4 regions of the Lysinibacillus sp. IITD104 genome follow, and region 1 is predicted to be linked to each of the others. Evidence: riboswitches for the same ligand, from Rfam matches in the RefSeq annotation. Region 1 holds a riboswitch; each other region holds the start of a gene.
The links. A riboswitch is a leader RNA that binds a small molecule or an ion and turns the genes downstream of it on or off. The one in region 1 is predicted to bind cobalamin.

Region 1 (4,160 bases):
AGTACAGCAGGAAAAAACACTACTAGGGCGATATAGTGAGCTTTCTGCACAGCTAGAATCAATTTCCGATAAAGCAAAGCGACTACGTTTCGATGAACAAACAACCTGGGAAAAACAAAAAGCAACAGCGATTCTACTAAAACAAGTTGAAGAGCAAGATAAGCAACTAAAAACAAAAGAACAACAATTAAGAGATAACGAACGACTTTTGAATAGTGAAAGCGCACGAGTGACGATACATTTCGAAAACCTGAAAAAGGATCTAGTGGAAGCACGTAAGATCGTCCATTTATATCAAAGTAGCCGTTTTATTTTAAGTCAACTAGATGCTGCAAATCTCCAGCAACATCAATTTTTAAAGGAAAAACAGTTATTATCTTCCGCCATCCAAGAGAAGCAGAAAATCATCCAGCAGCTACAACAAAATAAAGTAAGATCTGCTCGTCAACAACAAGGACTAGAAGACTTGCATAGACAAGGTATAGAGGCATATACATTACGTGATTTAATTTCGTTGACACCAAGTGCGCCTTTAAAGTTAGAGTCAAGTATTGAAGCGATTAAATACGCTATTTTTTATAATGCGGTGAGCTATAAGCCACTGAATGATTTGTATTATGTTTCATTAAAGCAGCTTATACCGAATCGTATGATTGACAATATCCCTCATTTAGGATTACAAATGCGTAGCGGACTATCTGAGCAACTACAAAACTATGCCAATAAAGCATTGTGGTGGATCGAGCAATTTTTCACTTCGACGCCTCGAATTGAGGCAGGTACGCTTATAGATGAACGTGGTGCTAGAGGCGCACAGGAACAACTGCAATTTATTCTAAGTGATGCAGCTATTCAACAAACCTTACAAGACCAGGCGAGTAACTTAAACAACCTGCAAGAGCGTCAAGTACAGTTAAATGCTCAGTATGATCATAATATCAAGCAAATTAACCAATTGCATGGAGACTTGCGAAAAATTCAACAGGCTGAAAGTACGCTATTGAAGGAAAGCGAACTGCATGCCTATGAAAGTCAACTGAAAGCTTTAACAGAGCAATTGTTAGCAATTTATGATGAGCAAGTGGAAATGGAAGCACAGCGGGAAACAGTTAGAAAACATCAGGCAGCACATTTTCAAGAGCTGCAATTGCTAGAGAAGGAATGCCGCATTTATGAGGAGCTAGGGGCAGTGGCAGAGCAACAAGTCCAGTTACAGCAAATGGAACAAACATTAAAAGAATTACGCAAAACCATTAATGATTCCAAAAGAGAGCATCAGCAATGGACAGAGCAATTGGAGGAGCTGTCCAATGATAAACGTCAACTAAAATTACTAATACAAAATCATGAATCAGAGCTTGAATTAATAAATAGTAATCTAACAAACTGTCGGCTACGTACAGCGAGAGCGCAAGAAAAAATCGAACAATTAGAGGCTAGCCAAGCAAGTCTAGTAATAAAACTACAGGAATTAGAGCATATTTTACCTGTCGAAGCATGTGTTGTTGATGAATCCATCTCCATTAAATGGTCTGAGGCAAGGTTAATTCATGGTAATGCAGAAAAAGCTGCAGCATTCGAAGCGGCACGCCTAGAAAAGGTCAATATTCATGCTGAAGTAAATTTTGAAAAAATGAAAGAAGATTTTGAGCGTAAAAATGCAGAATTAGCAAGTGCTGAAATACTTCTTGAGCAAAATGCGGGTTTTGCAGCAGATTTAGAAGATAAACTAGAAACGACCATTAATATGTATTTAACAAAGATTAATATGTTGTTCCAAAAGTATATGGATATTTTTCATTTTGAGGGACATATCGAAAAAGAAAGAATAGAAGAGAAGGCAGGGCGCATTAAATACTTGCTTTATGTGAAAGCTCGTAAAATCGGTCATCAGGGTACTATGGAGGATGTTAGCTTAAAAGCACGAAATGGCAAAGTAGGTAAAGGTGTCTCAGGAGGGGAGGAATCGTTAAGCTCGCTCCTCTTTGCCTTAGCTTTATTGCAAAACCTCTCGATTGCCCCAAGCTATATCGTACTTGATGAATTTGATAGCGCACTAGATGATGAACGCAAGGACAAAGTATTTCATTTATATGCAAAAGAGTTAAATCGAAAGTTAATTATTTTATCTCCAAAAGCTCATGATAAAACCTATTACGACCATTTTTCCAAGGTATTTATCATTGAACATAATTCATCTATTCCACAAAGTAGGATTGTTGGTTTCCAAAAGGTGTAGGACCATTTCGATGAATGAAATAGTGTTTAAACGAGCAAGAATTGACTTCTAAATGGCACTCCTTTACAATTAATTTAATACTTTAATAGGAATACGAGGTACTCTCGTTTCCTTACCAACTGAATAGCGTGTAGTAATAGGTGTAAATTGCGTGCAATTTGCTTAAAAGGGAAGTCGGTGCGAATCCGACACTGTCCCGCAACTGTAAATGTGAGCGACTTTTCAGTATCCACTGTCAAATGATGGGAAGGAGAAAAGAAGCAATGACCATGAGTCAGGATACCTGCCTGTTACGAGTACACACCATAAACCTACGAGGAATAGGAGGTGGCATGTTGACAAAACAGAATGCTCTGTTCGTCACAGTACGTCAAACGCCCATAGTAAATGAAAGGGTTCACAATCGAACTCGTTCACACATACTTAGGGTTTGTTTGGCATTGTGTGATGAAAGAAGATAAAATGAAGGATTTCCTCAAAAGTAGGGAGTCCTTTTTGTTTTGAAAATATGTACGCAAAGGGGATGCACGTATGACAAATATTCATGGAACGACAACGTTGGAAACGCCTTATGAAGATCTGAACATTTGTAAGCAACCACGCACAGAAGTTGCCAAGAAAGCAAAAACAAGAATGGTGGTCGAATCGCTAATCGATCAATTATTAGCAACGAAGCTGATACGCAACGATCGCTTCTTTGAGCAAATCTTATATAATAAAGAAATTATTTGGATACAAAATGGGGATGTGGACGGTCATCTTTTAGCGAAAGCAGCCATAGCAGATGAACTCAAAACAAAGACGAATAGTTTTATGATGTACATGCCGACCAATCCGATTGTCTATGAGGTCAACGGAGAAGCGTATCACTTAATTACGCGCATTGATTCTACACGCGCAAAGCCCAACCTCGACCGTCTATCATTGGAGCCAAAGCCTGTTTTAAGTGCCGCTCGTGTCAATGACTTATTATGCTCGATTGTCATGCGCTTTTACGAAACATATTTATATGATTTAGCATCTCATCATGACAAACTCATTGCATTTGTGCAGCAGGAATATGCCCAATTTATTGAAGCGGTGCAAGCGTTAAATGATTATCATTTCAACTGGCATCCACGTGGCAACGGTCACGAGCTTTTACTGCAATTAATTGACCATCTCCAACTATTAAAAAGTCGACCAGGAAAGGTACTGATTGATTTTACGAACAAGCATGACTACGTGGTAGTGGAACCCGCTTATTTGATGGACAAACCAACAAAGAAAGCTGTCGGTGCACTATAAAAAACAAGCCCTCCATTTTTGGAGGGCTTGTAATCATTTTATTGCAGGGTAGAGATATATTTACGCCCAACCAAGAAATACCCGCGCTAGAGCGATGAATACCCGCGGAAGCAAGTGAAATACCCGCGCTAGAGCGACTAATACTCGCGGAAGCAAGTGAAATACCCGCGCTCGAGCGATGAATACCCGCGAAAGCAAGCAAAGCCTTCACGCGAACCAAATCACCCCATTTTACAGGCAGTGCATGGCTGCCTGTGCTTCTTGCCACGGAACCGTATATCCTTTGCCCTTTGCACAAAAGATACTGGAGGAACTATACTCAGGGTCGGCATTTTTATCATAGCCAATCTGTGCAATCACCTCCTCTGTATTATGGCACACATCATAGCCATCAAATTGGAGTGTGAGTGCACCCTTCCCATTTGTATAGGCGGCAAAGGTTGCACTGTAGCTCATTAAAGTGGCAACAGGCGCACGACCTGTTAGGATAACATCCGTTTCAGATAAAATCGGGTCATCGAATGTGCCTGCTGCTTGCTGAATATCAGTCATCATACGGCCGATATAGTCGTTTGAAGCCTTCATTTTAAAGCGATAATAGGGTTCTAGTAGTACATTTTGTGCCTGCTCCAGC
Region 2 (4,160 bases), 880 kb from region 1:
AAAAGAGGGTTGCTGGAATTATGACCAGTATGATGCTTTTCGTTCTATTAAGCTTACATTTTTATAATGGATATAAAGAAGAGGAGCTGTTAAATAAACCTTATCAAAATTATCAATATAACGGGCTAACTGTCCAATATAAAGGTGTGAGTATAGAAAAAGTGGAGAATTATGCGAATGTTTATAAAGACATTACTCAAATAATGGAGAGCTTCGGTGTCCACAACATTCCGTATCACACGCTGAAAATAACGAGAGTTTTTAGCCTTCCAGATAACAATAGTTTAGAAAATATTATTAGTAGCTCTGGCGACATCATTGAAATACGCCCGTATTCTAATAAATTTTTTGAATTTAACTATGGCTATAATATTACGGAAGACATGATAAATACATTAATGGGCGAACAGTGGGAAACCAAGGAACAAACTAATTGCTATGAGGTTTTAAAAAGAACGATCGAGCAAAAGGTTATATACACCAACAAAAGCATGCTCTTTAGTGAGGCGAAAAAGAAGTCAGTAGAAAACTTGCTCATTAGTAATGAAAAAGATCCGTATATGGAAAAGTTTCTACATATATTACAGGAAGAGCCGAAAAATGCTTATCTGTATATCAAAAGGTTATAAGAAAACCTTAACTAAATCAGGGAGATAGAGTATTATTTCATGAAAATATTAGGTGAGGTATTTAAGTATACAAAGCCATACAAAGCAAAATTATTTCAAGTAAATATTTTGATGGGTATTTCAATGATTTTAAGTATAGTACACCCCCTTTTATTTGGTAAATTTATTGATTCTATAACAGTAAAAGATCTCAATTCAGCATTCCTCATTATAGTGTTTATGGCTTTTTTGTTTCTGTTTAATTTATTTTTTAAAGTAATCCAAAAATATTATTTAACGAAATTTGCCTGCTATCTACAAATGGATATTAAATTAAAGATAATAAAAAGAATTATGGCTATGGACATGGATGAGTATCAATTAAAAGCAAAAGGTGAACTGATGAATAAAATAGAAAATGATACAAAGGCATTTTCTGAAGTAGTATCAGAGTTTTTAAATATTGTTGTAGACTTTATCAGTATAATAATTGTGTTAATAATATTGATCAATCTAAATTTTATTTTAGCTAGTATTTTATTCATAGCTTGTCCTTTAGCACTTATCATTTTTAAATATTATGGAAAAAAAATAAGGATGATGGATACTGCCATCAAAAAAGATTTAGATTCTTATTTAACCTATCTGGGAGAATTACTGTCATCATTTAAATTATTTAAGATATTTAATAATGAGATAAACGCCATAGATAACTATCAAAAGAAAATTACCTTATTATACAAAAATACTCTTGATAAAATGCGTTTAAGCATAAAATCAGGATCAATAATAGAATTAATAAACTTTACAAGTTATTTGATTATCCTTATTATAGGTGCCTACTTTATTTATAAAGGAAGCCTCACGTTAGGAGTATTAATAGCATTCACAACCTATGCCAATAACTTTAGTCAGTCATTTTTAAGATTTTCCCAACTAAATTCATTTTTACAAGAAGCAATTGTGTCTGTAAATAGAGTGAAAAACTTAATGGAAGACAATAAATATCAGCTAAGGAAATTAGAAGTACCAGACTATGTAAATTCATCGCATCATTTTAATAAAGATAAAATAGTATTACGGAATGTAAGCTTTACCTATACTAATGCATTTTCTCCTGTTTTAGAAAATATAAATTTCCAAATACCTTTGAAGAAAATTGTATTGATTAAGGGAGAAAGCGGATCAGGTAAATCGACATTATTGAATATATTATCAGGTTTATACATTAATTATCAGGGTGAAATATTTCTATCCAATCAGAATATTAGATATATTCCTATTGATGTTTATAGAAAAAGGGTATGTTTGGTAACGCAAGAGCATTTTATAATGACAGGGACAATAAGGGAAAATTTGTTATTAGCAAAGCCGGATGCAACAGACGAAGAATTAATTCAAATTTGTAAAATGGTTAACATTTATTCATATATAGAAACGTTAGACTATAAATTTGAAACGCTTATAGGGCATAATGGGCTTGAATTATCTACTGGGCAACAGCAAAGACTTTCAATAGCAAGATCGCTTCTAAGAGATGCGGATATCTATTTGTTTGACGAGATTACTTCTGCGCTTGATAAAGACAACCAAATAAATATAGAATCATTACTTTTATATTTAAATAAAGAAAAACAAAAGACTGTTATATTGGTTACTCATCACCCTGTTTTAATAAATGAAGCAGATAAAATATTTGAAGTTGATAGGAATCAGGTGAACGAGAGGGATTCATTTGTTGTGACAGGTTCTTGATAAGCCTATATTGTTAGAATAGGTGGTGGTACTAAGTTAACACTCAAAAAATTTTTATCTATTGACACTAAAAAAGTTGTAAAGTAGATTTAACATAATTACATAAAAGCAATAGGTGCCCACTAGGGAGAATAGGGAATAAAGTGAAAAGCTTTAGCGGACCCGCCACTGTATAAGGAAGTTTCATAGTGTATGCCACTAGCGAATTGCTGGGAAGGTACTATGAGATGTTGAACTTGAGCCAGGAGACCTGCCTATTTGCTTTAGAAGATATAGATGATGGAAAAGTCTGTAGTTTATTTGTTATGACAATAAACTACAGACTTTTTATTTTGTCTTAATGAGAACGAGAGGAGAAATAATTATGCCATTATTACAAGACACGATTGAAAACATTCAAGGGGTTGATATGAAAGGTATGGAGCAAGCTAGAAAGCGGATTGATGCGCTTTGTAAGCCCCCAGGTAGCTTGGGTAAACTAGAATCACTTGCCGTACAGCTCTCTGGTGTAACAGGACAATTATATCCGACGGTTGACAAAAAGGTGATGATTGTTTGTGCTGCAGATCATGGTGTATGTGAGGAAGGTGTAACCACGAATCCGCAAGATGTTACAGTCTTTCAAACATTAAATTTTCCTAAGGGGGGGACAGGCGTTTGTGCGATTGCGGGCATTACCAATGCAAAGGTGGTCACAGTAGATGTTGGGGTAAAAGCAGATATTCCACTTGATGCTGGTGTCATTATTCATAAAATCAAATACGGTACAGATAACATGGCACAAGGTCCAGCTATGTCCAAACAAGAAGCCATTCAATCGATAGAAGTAGGAATCCGTGTGGCCACTGAGGAAATCATACAAGGTGCTGATGTACTAGGTACAGGGGAAATGGGTATTGGCAATACAACACCAAGTGCTGCGATATTAGCTGTTCTGACTGGATGTGACCCTATAGAAGTAACAGGGTTTGGGGCAGGAGTTGGCCAAGGAGGCATTGCCTATAAAGCGGCGATTATTGAAAAAGCAATTACCTTAAATAAGCCTAATCCAAAAGATGCTATTGATGTTCTGGCTAAGGTAGGAGGATTAGAGATAGGGGCGATGACAGGTATTATTCTTGGGGCTGCAGTTCATCGTAAACCAGTGGTTATTGATGGATTTATTTCGACTATAGCTGCCCTCATTGCTTATAAGCTCGAACCAAAAGTAATCGATTATATTATTCCTTCCCATGCTTCAGAGGAGCCAGGGGCAAAAATTGCCGCTGCATTACTAGGTATTGAACCGATGTTGCACATGAATATGCGTTTAGGCGAAGGTTCTGGAGCAGCCTTAGCCTTTCCTATTTTAGATGCAGCTTGTTCAATGATGAAAAACATGGTGACATTAGAAGAAGCAATGCAGTTGTTAAAAAGATAAGCTAAGTTAATGTCTTCTTCAATCATATAAGGAATGAAACTCATAAAAGATTATTATTAGCCAAAAAATAAAACAGCCAATGACTTAATTTTTGGTCATTGGCTGAATAGTATTTATGCACGATTTAACTTACGTAATGGCAAGCGCCACTTCATCGTATAGGAAAGAATACGTAACGCAGTAATTACCGCGAATAAAATATAAAGGAAAATGTCCCCTGTAAAAACCTCGAAGCCGATTAGTAGTCCAGCAAGAGCTGCCCAAACACCATAAACTTCATCACGGAGAACTAATGGTTTTCTTCTAGCTAATAAATCACGTACAATGCCACCACCTGAACCTGTTAACACAGCAGCTACAACCACAGCACTAACAGG
Region 3 (4,160 bases), 1.8 Mb from region 1:
AATGGCATAAGTCTGCTAATAGAAAGCAAATGGAGCATAAAAGCTAGAAATTACCTCTACCAGAATTGAAGGTAGAGGTTATTTCTATTATTTTGGGCTAAGCTCTTCTTCTGTTACCCATTTATGATTTGTTACGGCTTCACCATTTGTAGTGGAAGTATAATCAACCATATATACAGTTGTTTGCACAGCCTCGTCAATAAGGACAGTCGCATTTTCCATACCTTCCATATGTGCTGCGTCCGTTTTTATTTCTGTTCCAGGAGCCAGTGGTGCTTCTTGTGGGTCAATTAATTCTTCATGAATTACCCACTTATGCTTTTCTATTCGCTTTCCACCAGATGTAGGCTCATAGGAAATAACATAGGCAGTTGTATTATAGGCACCTACTATTGTTGCTTCGGCCCCTTTCATACCTTCCATATGTCCATCTGTAATTATGGCTGTGCTCCCTACAGGAAATTTCGGATTCTCAGCTTTTTTTAATGTTACGGGTACTTCGCCAGAACTTGAATGATTCATTGTAGAATGATCCATTTTTTCAGCAGCTTCATTAGAAGTGGATGCAGGTTTTGTTTGCTCCTCAGTGCAAGCCGATAAACTAATTAGAGCGACTACTGATAATAGTCCGACTGACCATCTTTTATTGAATTTCATATGATATCCTCCTCACTCTTTGCTCCTAATGTAGCAAATAAATGTGCAGAAACGATGGATATGATCTATGAAAAACATCTGGCACAAATAGGTGAGAAGATATGCTATTGAATGGGCATGATCTTCAATGTTTTTTGTAATCTATAGGCGAAGACACCAGCAAAAATAGCTAAAATAATATCTTTTGGTAGAGGAGGAATCATCCAAAGCCAAGCGAGCTTATATGAAAAATTCTCTGGTGCACTTGCCCAAAGCTTGTATGCAAAAAACATCCAATTTGTTCCTATCAAATAATTTATCGCTGTTGCTACCAAAGCAGCTACGATAAAGCTTTTCTTTGTACCGCTTCGTTCAACAATCAACCCTGCAACAAATGCCGCTAAAATAAATGTAATTATAAACCCAAAGGTTGGGCTTAAAATTTGGCCAATTCCACCACCGAAACGAGCAAAGACAGGAGCTCCTGCCAATCCTACACACATATAAATTGTACAGGCGAGCGCACCTTTTCTACTACCAAGAATAAGTCCTGCTAAAATCGCAAAAAAGGTTTGAAGCGTAATGGGTACACCACCAACTACCATAAAAGGTGCAAAGGACGTGATATTAGCACCCACCATCATTAGCGTTGAAAATAATCCAATATAGGTAATGTCAACAGTTCTTAACTTATGATGACTATGTTGCGTAACGGTTGCCATGAATTTCACCTCGTTTTATAAGTTATTACTGTTAGTGTAAAAAACGAAAGTAGTTGTGTCAACTTTATAATTTAAATAAGTTAACTCAATTGCTTGAAGTAGACTATCTATCTATAAAAATGTATGATAGAATCGTCACAATTTTATAACTTCAAATACTATTGGTGTGATATTTTTGAATATCACTTAAAAGGGAAGTCGGTGGAAGTCCGACGCTGTCCCGCAACTGTAACGAGGAATCCTATAATATGATTTGCCACTGTTTAAGAATGGGAAGGCAATTATAGGATAGTGAATCGAAGCCAGGAGACCTGCCATTTAGTAATACCTGTAATGCCCACGAGGATGCAAGCAATTACGGACAATAGCTGGATATTTTTCTGACTTTGTTTAATCTAGGGTATTTCTATGCGCACTTTCGCATGGGATACCTTTTTTTATTGCTTCATTCATCAATATTCAGTAGGAGATTAAAACAGATGAATAAAAAATTTATGTTATTTTCCTTCGTACTTTTCATGGTTTTAATTGTTTCAATGACCTTTGCTGTAATGGTTGGCTCAGTTTCAGTTACACCGTTATATGTCTGGAAAGTGATTCTCTCTAAAATACCTTTTATACAAAATGCGATTGAGCAAGATTGGAGTCGCTCTCAGGAAATCATCATCTGGCAAATAAGAGCACCTCGTGTTTTGCTAGCTGCTATAGTAGGAGCGGGGTTAGCCATTGCAGGCGCAGCCATTCAGGCACTTGTACGTAATTCCATAGCAGACCCGTATATTCTAGGGATTTCTTCAGGGGCAGCTGTCGGAGCTACTTCTGTGATTATTTTAGGAGCCTTTTCATTTTTAGGTATTTACGCTCTTTCAGTATCCGCATTCCTTGGTTCATTACTTGCCATAGTACTTGTCTTTTTCTTATCACGTGTTGGGGGACGTGTCTCTATTTTCCGCTTGCTATTGGCAGGTATGGCTGTGTCCTTTATCTTAACGGCTATCTCTAATTTTATTTTAATGATGTCAAAGCAAGAAGGAGCCTTAAAGGCTGTTATGTTTTGGATGCTAGGTAGTTTAGCTGGAGCCAAATGGAATAATATTGTGATTCCAGCTTTCGTATTCTTTGTTGTTTTTGGGCTACTGTGGCTACATTATCGCAATTTAAATTTACTATTACTGGGAGAAGAAGCGGCAGTGACATTAGGCGTTAATCTTCAGCAATTCCGTATTCAGTTAATACTACTAGTATCTCTATTAACAGGTGTGCTTGTCGCAGTTAGTGGTTCTATAGGTTTTGTGGGATTGATTATTCCGCATATTGTGCGATTAATTGTGGGCTCAAATTATAAATACGTGATACCTATTAGTGCTTTAATAGGTGGAATATTCTTAGTGTGGGCAGATGCCTTTGCTCGAATCATCATTGCTCCCCAGGAAATGCCAATTGGTATTATTACAGCTTTTTGTGGAGGACCATTTTTCATTTGGCTTCTCCGTCGTAACAACTATTCATTCGGTGAAGGAGATTAATTTCAATGACATTAGAAGCGAAACAAGTATCATTCTCCATTTACGATCAGCGTATACTACATGATGTAAGCATTCAAATAAAAGAAAAGCAATTTGTTGGATTAATAGGTCCTAATGGGAGCGGAAAATCAACATTGTTAAAAAATATGTATCGTCTGCTAAAACCTGAAAGCGGTAAAGTAGTATTAAATGAGCAAGATATATTAAAGCAATCAAGTAAAGCTATTGCGAAAAATTTGGCTGTTGTAAGCCAAGAGACACCCGTATTATTTGATTTCACTGTGCATGATTTAGTCAGTATGGGAAGAACGCCACATAAAAAGCTATTAGAGCTTGATCAAGAGAAAGATTTTCAAATTGTTAAAGATGCTCTTAGGCAAACGGGCATATCGCATTTAGAGAAACGAAGCTTTAGTTCGCTTTCTGGTGGCGAGAAAAAGCGTGTCATGGTTGCAAGAGCACTTGCTCAACAAGCACAGGTATTAATATTAGATGAGCCAACGAATCATTTAGATATTCAACATCAACTTCAACTTATGGATTTAATTCAGACCTTGCATTTAACCGTCGTAGCTGCTTTACATGATTTGAATATTGCTGCTATGTATTGCGATCAAATTTACGTTTTACAGCAAGGGCGAATCGTTTGTCATGGTACACCAGAGGAAGTGCTTACGCCAACAGTGCTGCAAGATGTATTTGGTGTTTTTGCGGATATTCAAACACATCCAATGACAGGGAAGCCGTATCTTACATATGTTCCTGAACAATTCACGAAAAAGTTTAGCTAAATATAGAAAAGCAAGATCTTCTATTAGATACATAAAACATCCTTTAAGGAGTGACTGTATGCAAATAGCTTTTACGAAAATGCATGGTACTGGCAACAGCTATATCTATCTTGATCTTTTCCAATATGATTATAAGGAAGAGATCTTTAGTGAATTGGCTCAAAAAATAGCCAATGTTCATACAGGTATAGGCTCAGATGGGTTAATTATTATCCAGCCATCCAAAACTGCTGACTGTGGTATGCGTATTTTTAATAAAGATGGCTCTGAGGCGACAAATTGCGGTAACGGTCTTCGCTGTGTTGCTAAGTATATCTTTGAGCGTCATATTGTGCGACAAGAGCAGCTTATGATTGAAACGAAATCGGGCATTATGCTGGCACAGGTAGTGGTGCAAGACGATAGCGTAATAGAAGTGATTGTCGATATGGGCAAACCTCTCTTATTGCGCAAAGACATTCCGATGTTAGGAAACCCAAATGAGC
Region 4 (4,160 bases), 620 kb from region 1:
GTTTCCACTAAAAATTGTTCATCAATACGCGGTGTCATTTGTTCGATAAATGTACGAACCTCATCATTTCCTGCTGCTAAACGGCTCCCATGGCCGACAAATAAAATAGCTTTCATCTCTCTACTCCTTACTAGTCGCCGCACGGAGCTGGCTCTACTTTTATTTTGGAAGACATATCTTGATACGTAAAATGCAGTATTTTTTTCACACGTTTAAAATATTTAAATAAGCGTTCATTTGGATGAGCATTTGCTTTATATTCTTCAATAATATCTGTAATGAGTGGAATCAGCTGCTCAGGCTCCAGCCCTTCTACAACAGGCTGTGCTGCGTGTGCTGTACGACCGACTGGTTTTGCTCCAATAAAGACATCAAATTTACTTTTGCGGTAGACGATGCCAATATCATCAAATACAGCCCGATAACAGGCCATCCCACAGCCATTAAAGCCAATATTTAATGTCTTCGGTAAGGACATACCGCCTAGTTTTTCTTGTATTTCCTCTGCATATGGTATTGAATCAGCCTTTTCACCGTAGCAAAAATCACAAGCCTTCAGTGATAACACATCACCAATCGGGGCTAATAAAAACCCTACTTCCTGTAATTTCTCTGTGATCTGTTCAGGGGCAGTCGTTGGTATTTTCAAATGAATTTGATGATCTGGTGTGTATTCCATCGTCCCCTCATCCCCAACGACCTCCGCTAACATCATCATTTGCTGGGGAGTAAAAAACTTATTGGCTACACCAGGACTTACTGCTAATTCAAAAATAGATTCTATTTTTTGCTGTACAAGCTTCGGTGTTACTTTGACTGCGCTTGTCCCTTTTACCATTGCAAGTGCCGCTGTAGCCATTTCAAGAGCTGTTTTTTTCGGCTTTGGCGTAGCGGCTATACTGGGTTTATTAAAGCGCCCTGCATTAGGGTCAGCCGTAAAGTCATTTCGCGCTGTTCCTGTCTCTTGGTTCATTGCCCAAGGTTCATTTTCTTCGCGTAAACGTTGATGTGGACGTAATGGCTGTTTCTCTTCACCCAGGGTATATTTACGTTGGTAACCGCGGGGCGTAATCATCTTATTGTCATAGAAAAATGTTGACGAATTCCCGATAATGACAGTTGTCAACATACCAATATCATGTTCTAGCATTTCTGCTAGTGTTGTCATGGTCACTTCTTGACGTTCTCGATAGGCACTTTTCACAAGCCCAACTGGTGTGTCTGGCGAACGATATTCTAAGAGTATTCGTTGAGCCTCGACAATTTGTCTTGTTCGACGTCCACTTTTAGGATTGTATAAAGCAATGACAAAGTCCGCCATTGCAGCTGCCTCGACACGCTTTGCAATTAAATTCCAAGGTGTTAGATGGTCACTCAAACTGATTGTACAAGCATCATGCATAATAGGTGCACCAAGTATGCTAGCGCATGAATTAATCGCAGAAATCCCAGGAACAATTTCAACTTCAATTCCTGTTGCTTCTGTCCAGCCTAGCTCAATTAACACCTCATAGACTAATCCTGCCATGCCATAGACGCCTGCATCACCACTCGAAATTACTGAGACGATGCTCCCTGCTTCGGCTTGACGAACGGCTTCCTGTGCACGCGACACTTCTTCTGTCATGCCTGTACTAACAATCGATTTTGCACTTACTAAATCTTGAATCAGCTCTACATAGGTTTTATAGCCTATAATCATATCACTTTGTTGTAAAGCCTCTACTGCACGTGTCGTAATATGCTTAAAATCTCCAGGTCCAAAGCCTACTACGAAAATTTTTCCTTTTTGCGCCATGTTGTTACCCCTCTTTCACCTTTTCGATCCCTTTAATGGCAGTTGTTTGAGCAGTACGCTGTAATGTACCTTCACGAAGTGTAAAGACATGTTCGTTGTATAAGGATTCATGATGTAAATCTTGTACTAGTGTTCTAGCATGCTCTGTTGATGGCACACGATACCAGTTTCCTTGAGGATAAGCGATTACCACACAAGCATCCTTGCAGCGTCCATTACAGCGCGTTCTTGTCGTATGTATTTCCTGATCGAGTGCTTGCCGCTGTATCTCATCTCGAATGGCTAAGGTAATTTCCTCCCCATCCTTTTTCATGCAGCTACTGCCATTGCAAATAAAGAGATGTGTTTTCATCCCCTCTAAATTCCAAGTTGTCATCTTCTGTCTCCCCTCATTTGCTTTTTGGAAAAAGAAAAACCTTTACTCTATAACGAAGAGTAAAGGTTTTGTAGAAGCCAAATAAAAACGAATAGAATGAAATACAGGTACCCGCTTTCGCTTCAACTTCTCCCTCCGAAAAGTTTGCATGCACAATCAAATAAGCAGGTTTCCTGACTTAAGCTTCATTTTACTGTCGCACCTTCCCAAGTTTGCACCAGTGGCTTTGCGATTTCATCAGCTATTACAGTAGCGGGGGCTGTATTGGATTTTCACCAATTTCCCTATTATCTCGAGCTATTCGAGCACTTATTGACGTTTTATATGAAATTTTTATTAGAATTTTAAATAGAAAACTGTCTTTATCATATCTTATTATTTTAAAATTTCAATATTTCTTTAAAAATTTATGACAAATTTATCAATTTTGAATGGAACTAGGTATGAAATTTATACAATCTATATAATTTGCGCACAAAATTTTATCAGAATATTCACCGTTGACCTTTAATTTAAAAAATTTCATAAAAGGTATAGCATATTTATGGAAATTCATGTTACACTTTGTCGTGAAATCTCACAATTTGAATGTTTTTCGGTGCAAAGTGCTTGTCATTTTGCTTAAAAGGGAAGCCGGTTTGAGTCCGGCGCGGTCCCGCCACTGTAATAGGGAGCTTTATAGAATATGTCACTGTCCAACGGATGGGAAGACCTATAAAGCATTGAACTAGAGCCAGGAGACCTGCCGAAAAATAAGTGATCGTTTCAACCTACGAGGATAGGTGTGCGGCTTAGCAGATGAGACTGTTATTTGCTTTTTTAGCTATGCACTTTTCCACCTAAGGAGAAGTGCTTTTTTTAATTACGCACGCAATATTCTAAAAATCTATTAATTAGTTAGGAGGAAAGCTTTTTGAAATTATCATGGTGGAAACTTAGTTATTTTTTACTGGCCTTTTTAATCGTGCCAAAACGTGCCTTTGCCATGCATATCATGGAAGGTTTTTTACCAATCGAATGGGCTATTTTTTGGTGGGTGATCTCTATCCCATTTATCATTCTAGGATTGCGTTCTATTCGAAAAACCATTGATGAAAATCCTGAAACAAAAATGCTTTTGGGGCTTTCAGGAGCCTTTGCCTTTGTGCTATCCGCCCTAAAAATCCCTTCAGTTACAGGTAGTTGCTCTCACCCAACTGGTGTAGGACTTGGGACAGTACTCTTTGGCCCTCTAGCAATGAGTGTAATTGGAACAATCGTTTTATTATTTCAATCTTTATTATTAGCTCATGGAGGAATTACAACTTTAGGGGCTAATGCCTTTTCTATGGCTATTGTTGGTCCTTTTATTGCTTACTTTGTCTTTAAAGGGGCTCAAAAAGTAGGGTTGTCATTTTCACTAGCCATATTCTTTGCAGCTATGCTTGGTGATTTAGGTACATACATTGTGACTTCTGTACAACTAGCACTAGCCTTTCCTTCAGAGGTTGGAGGCTTTATGGCATCCTTTACAAAGTTTGCAGGTATTTTTGCCTTAACTCAAATTCCTTTAGCAGTGAGTGAAGGAATTTTAACGGTCATTGTGATGAATTTCTTGAAAAAATACAATGTTAGCGAATTAAAAACGTTACGTGTTTTCTCAACAAAGGAGGCACATTAACAAATGAAGAAAAATTTATTGTTATTAGCAATTGTTGTGTTGTTAGCCATCATTCCCTTATTCATACAAAAAGGTGCTGAATTTGGTGGTGCTGATGGAGAAGCAGAAGCAGCTATTGGTGAAATTAATGCGGAATATGAACCATGGTTTGAAAGTCTATGGGAGCCACCAAGTGGTGAAATCGAAAGCTTATTATTCGTGCTACAGGCAGCTATAGGAGCTGGCTTTATTGGCTACTTCATCGGCTATATGCGTGGCAAACACAAAGAAGGTTAACCATTATGTTACTCATTGATAAGTATGCCTATCTGAATAAGCTAGCGTCC

Region 2: it holds a riboswitch for cobalamin, as region 1 does, so the genes downstream of both, cobT (nicotinate-nucleotide--dimethylbenzimidazole phosphoribosyltransferase) here and V1L66_RS12330 (hypothetical protein) in region 1, are expected to answer to the same signal.
Region 3: it holds a riboswitch for cobalamin, as region 1 does, so the genes downstream of both, V1L66_RS03080 (iron ABC transporter permease) here and V1L66_RS12330 (hypothetical protein) in region 1, are expected to answer to the same signal.
Region 4: it holds a riboswitch for cobalamin, as region 1 does, so the genes downstream of both, V1L66_RS09145 (ferredoxin) here and V1L66_RS12330 (hypothetical protein) in region 1, are expected to answer to the same signal.

The regions. Positions count from the first base shown of each region.
Region 1 covers NZ_JBAHYH020000001.1:2,431,417-2,435,576, reverse strand. The annotation lists gene V1L66_RS12335 (hypothetical protein) at 1-2,239, shown strand, start outside; cobalamin riboswitch at 2,361-2,545, shown strand; gene V1L66_RS12330 (hypothetical protein) at 2,771-3,526, shown strand; gene V1L66_RS12325 (translation factor GTPase family protein) at 3,758-4,160, opposite strand, start outside.
Region 2 covers NZ_JBAHYH020000001.1:3,308,896-3,313,055, reverse strand. The annotation lists gene V1L66_RS16965 (hypothetical protein) at 1-629, shown strand, start outside; gene V1L66_RS16960 (ABC transporter ATP-binding protein) at 669-2,363, shown strand; cobalamin riboswitch at 2,460-2,636, shown strand; gene cobT (nicotinate-nucleotide--dimethylbenzimidazole phosphoribosyltransferase) at 2,728-3,783, shown strand; gene V1L66_RS16950 (trimeric intracellular cation channel family protein) at 3,897-4,160, opposite strand, start outside.
Region 3 covers NZ_JBAHYH020000001.1:600,345-604,504, forward strand. The annotation lists gene V1L66_RS03065 (response regulator transcription factor) at 1-47, shown strand, start outside; gene V1L66_RS03070 (YdhK family protein) at 88-657, opposite strand; gene V1L66_RS03075 (biotin transporter BioY) at 762-1,358, opposite strand; cobalamin riboswitch at 1,504-1,692, shown strand; gene V1L66_RS03080 (iron ABC transporter permease) at 1,838-2,884, shown strand; gene V1L66_RS03085 (heme ABC transporter ATP-binding protein) at 2,890-3,675, shown strand; gene dapF (diaminopimelate epimerase) at 3,734-4,160, shown strand, end outside.
Region 4 covers NZ_JBAHYH020000001.1:1,816,309-1,820,468, reverse strand. The annotation lists gene V1L66_RS09155 (sirohydrochlorin chelatase) at 1-116, opposite strand, end outside; gene cobJ (precorrin-3B C(17)-methyltransferase) at 131-1,798, opposite strand; gene V1L66_RS09145 (ferredoxin) at 1,803-2,174, opposite strand; cobalamin riboswitch at 2,320-2,502, opposite strand; cobalamin riboswitch at 2,754-2,939, shown strand; gene V1L66_RS09140 (energy-coupling factor ABC transporter permease) at 3,088-3,834, shown strand; gene V1L66_RS09135 (energy-coupling factor ABC transporter substrate-binding protein) at 3,838-4,110, shown strand; gene cbiQ (cobalt ECF transporter T component CbiQ) at 4,116-4,160, shown strand, end outside.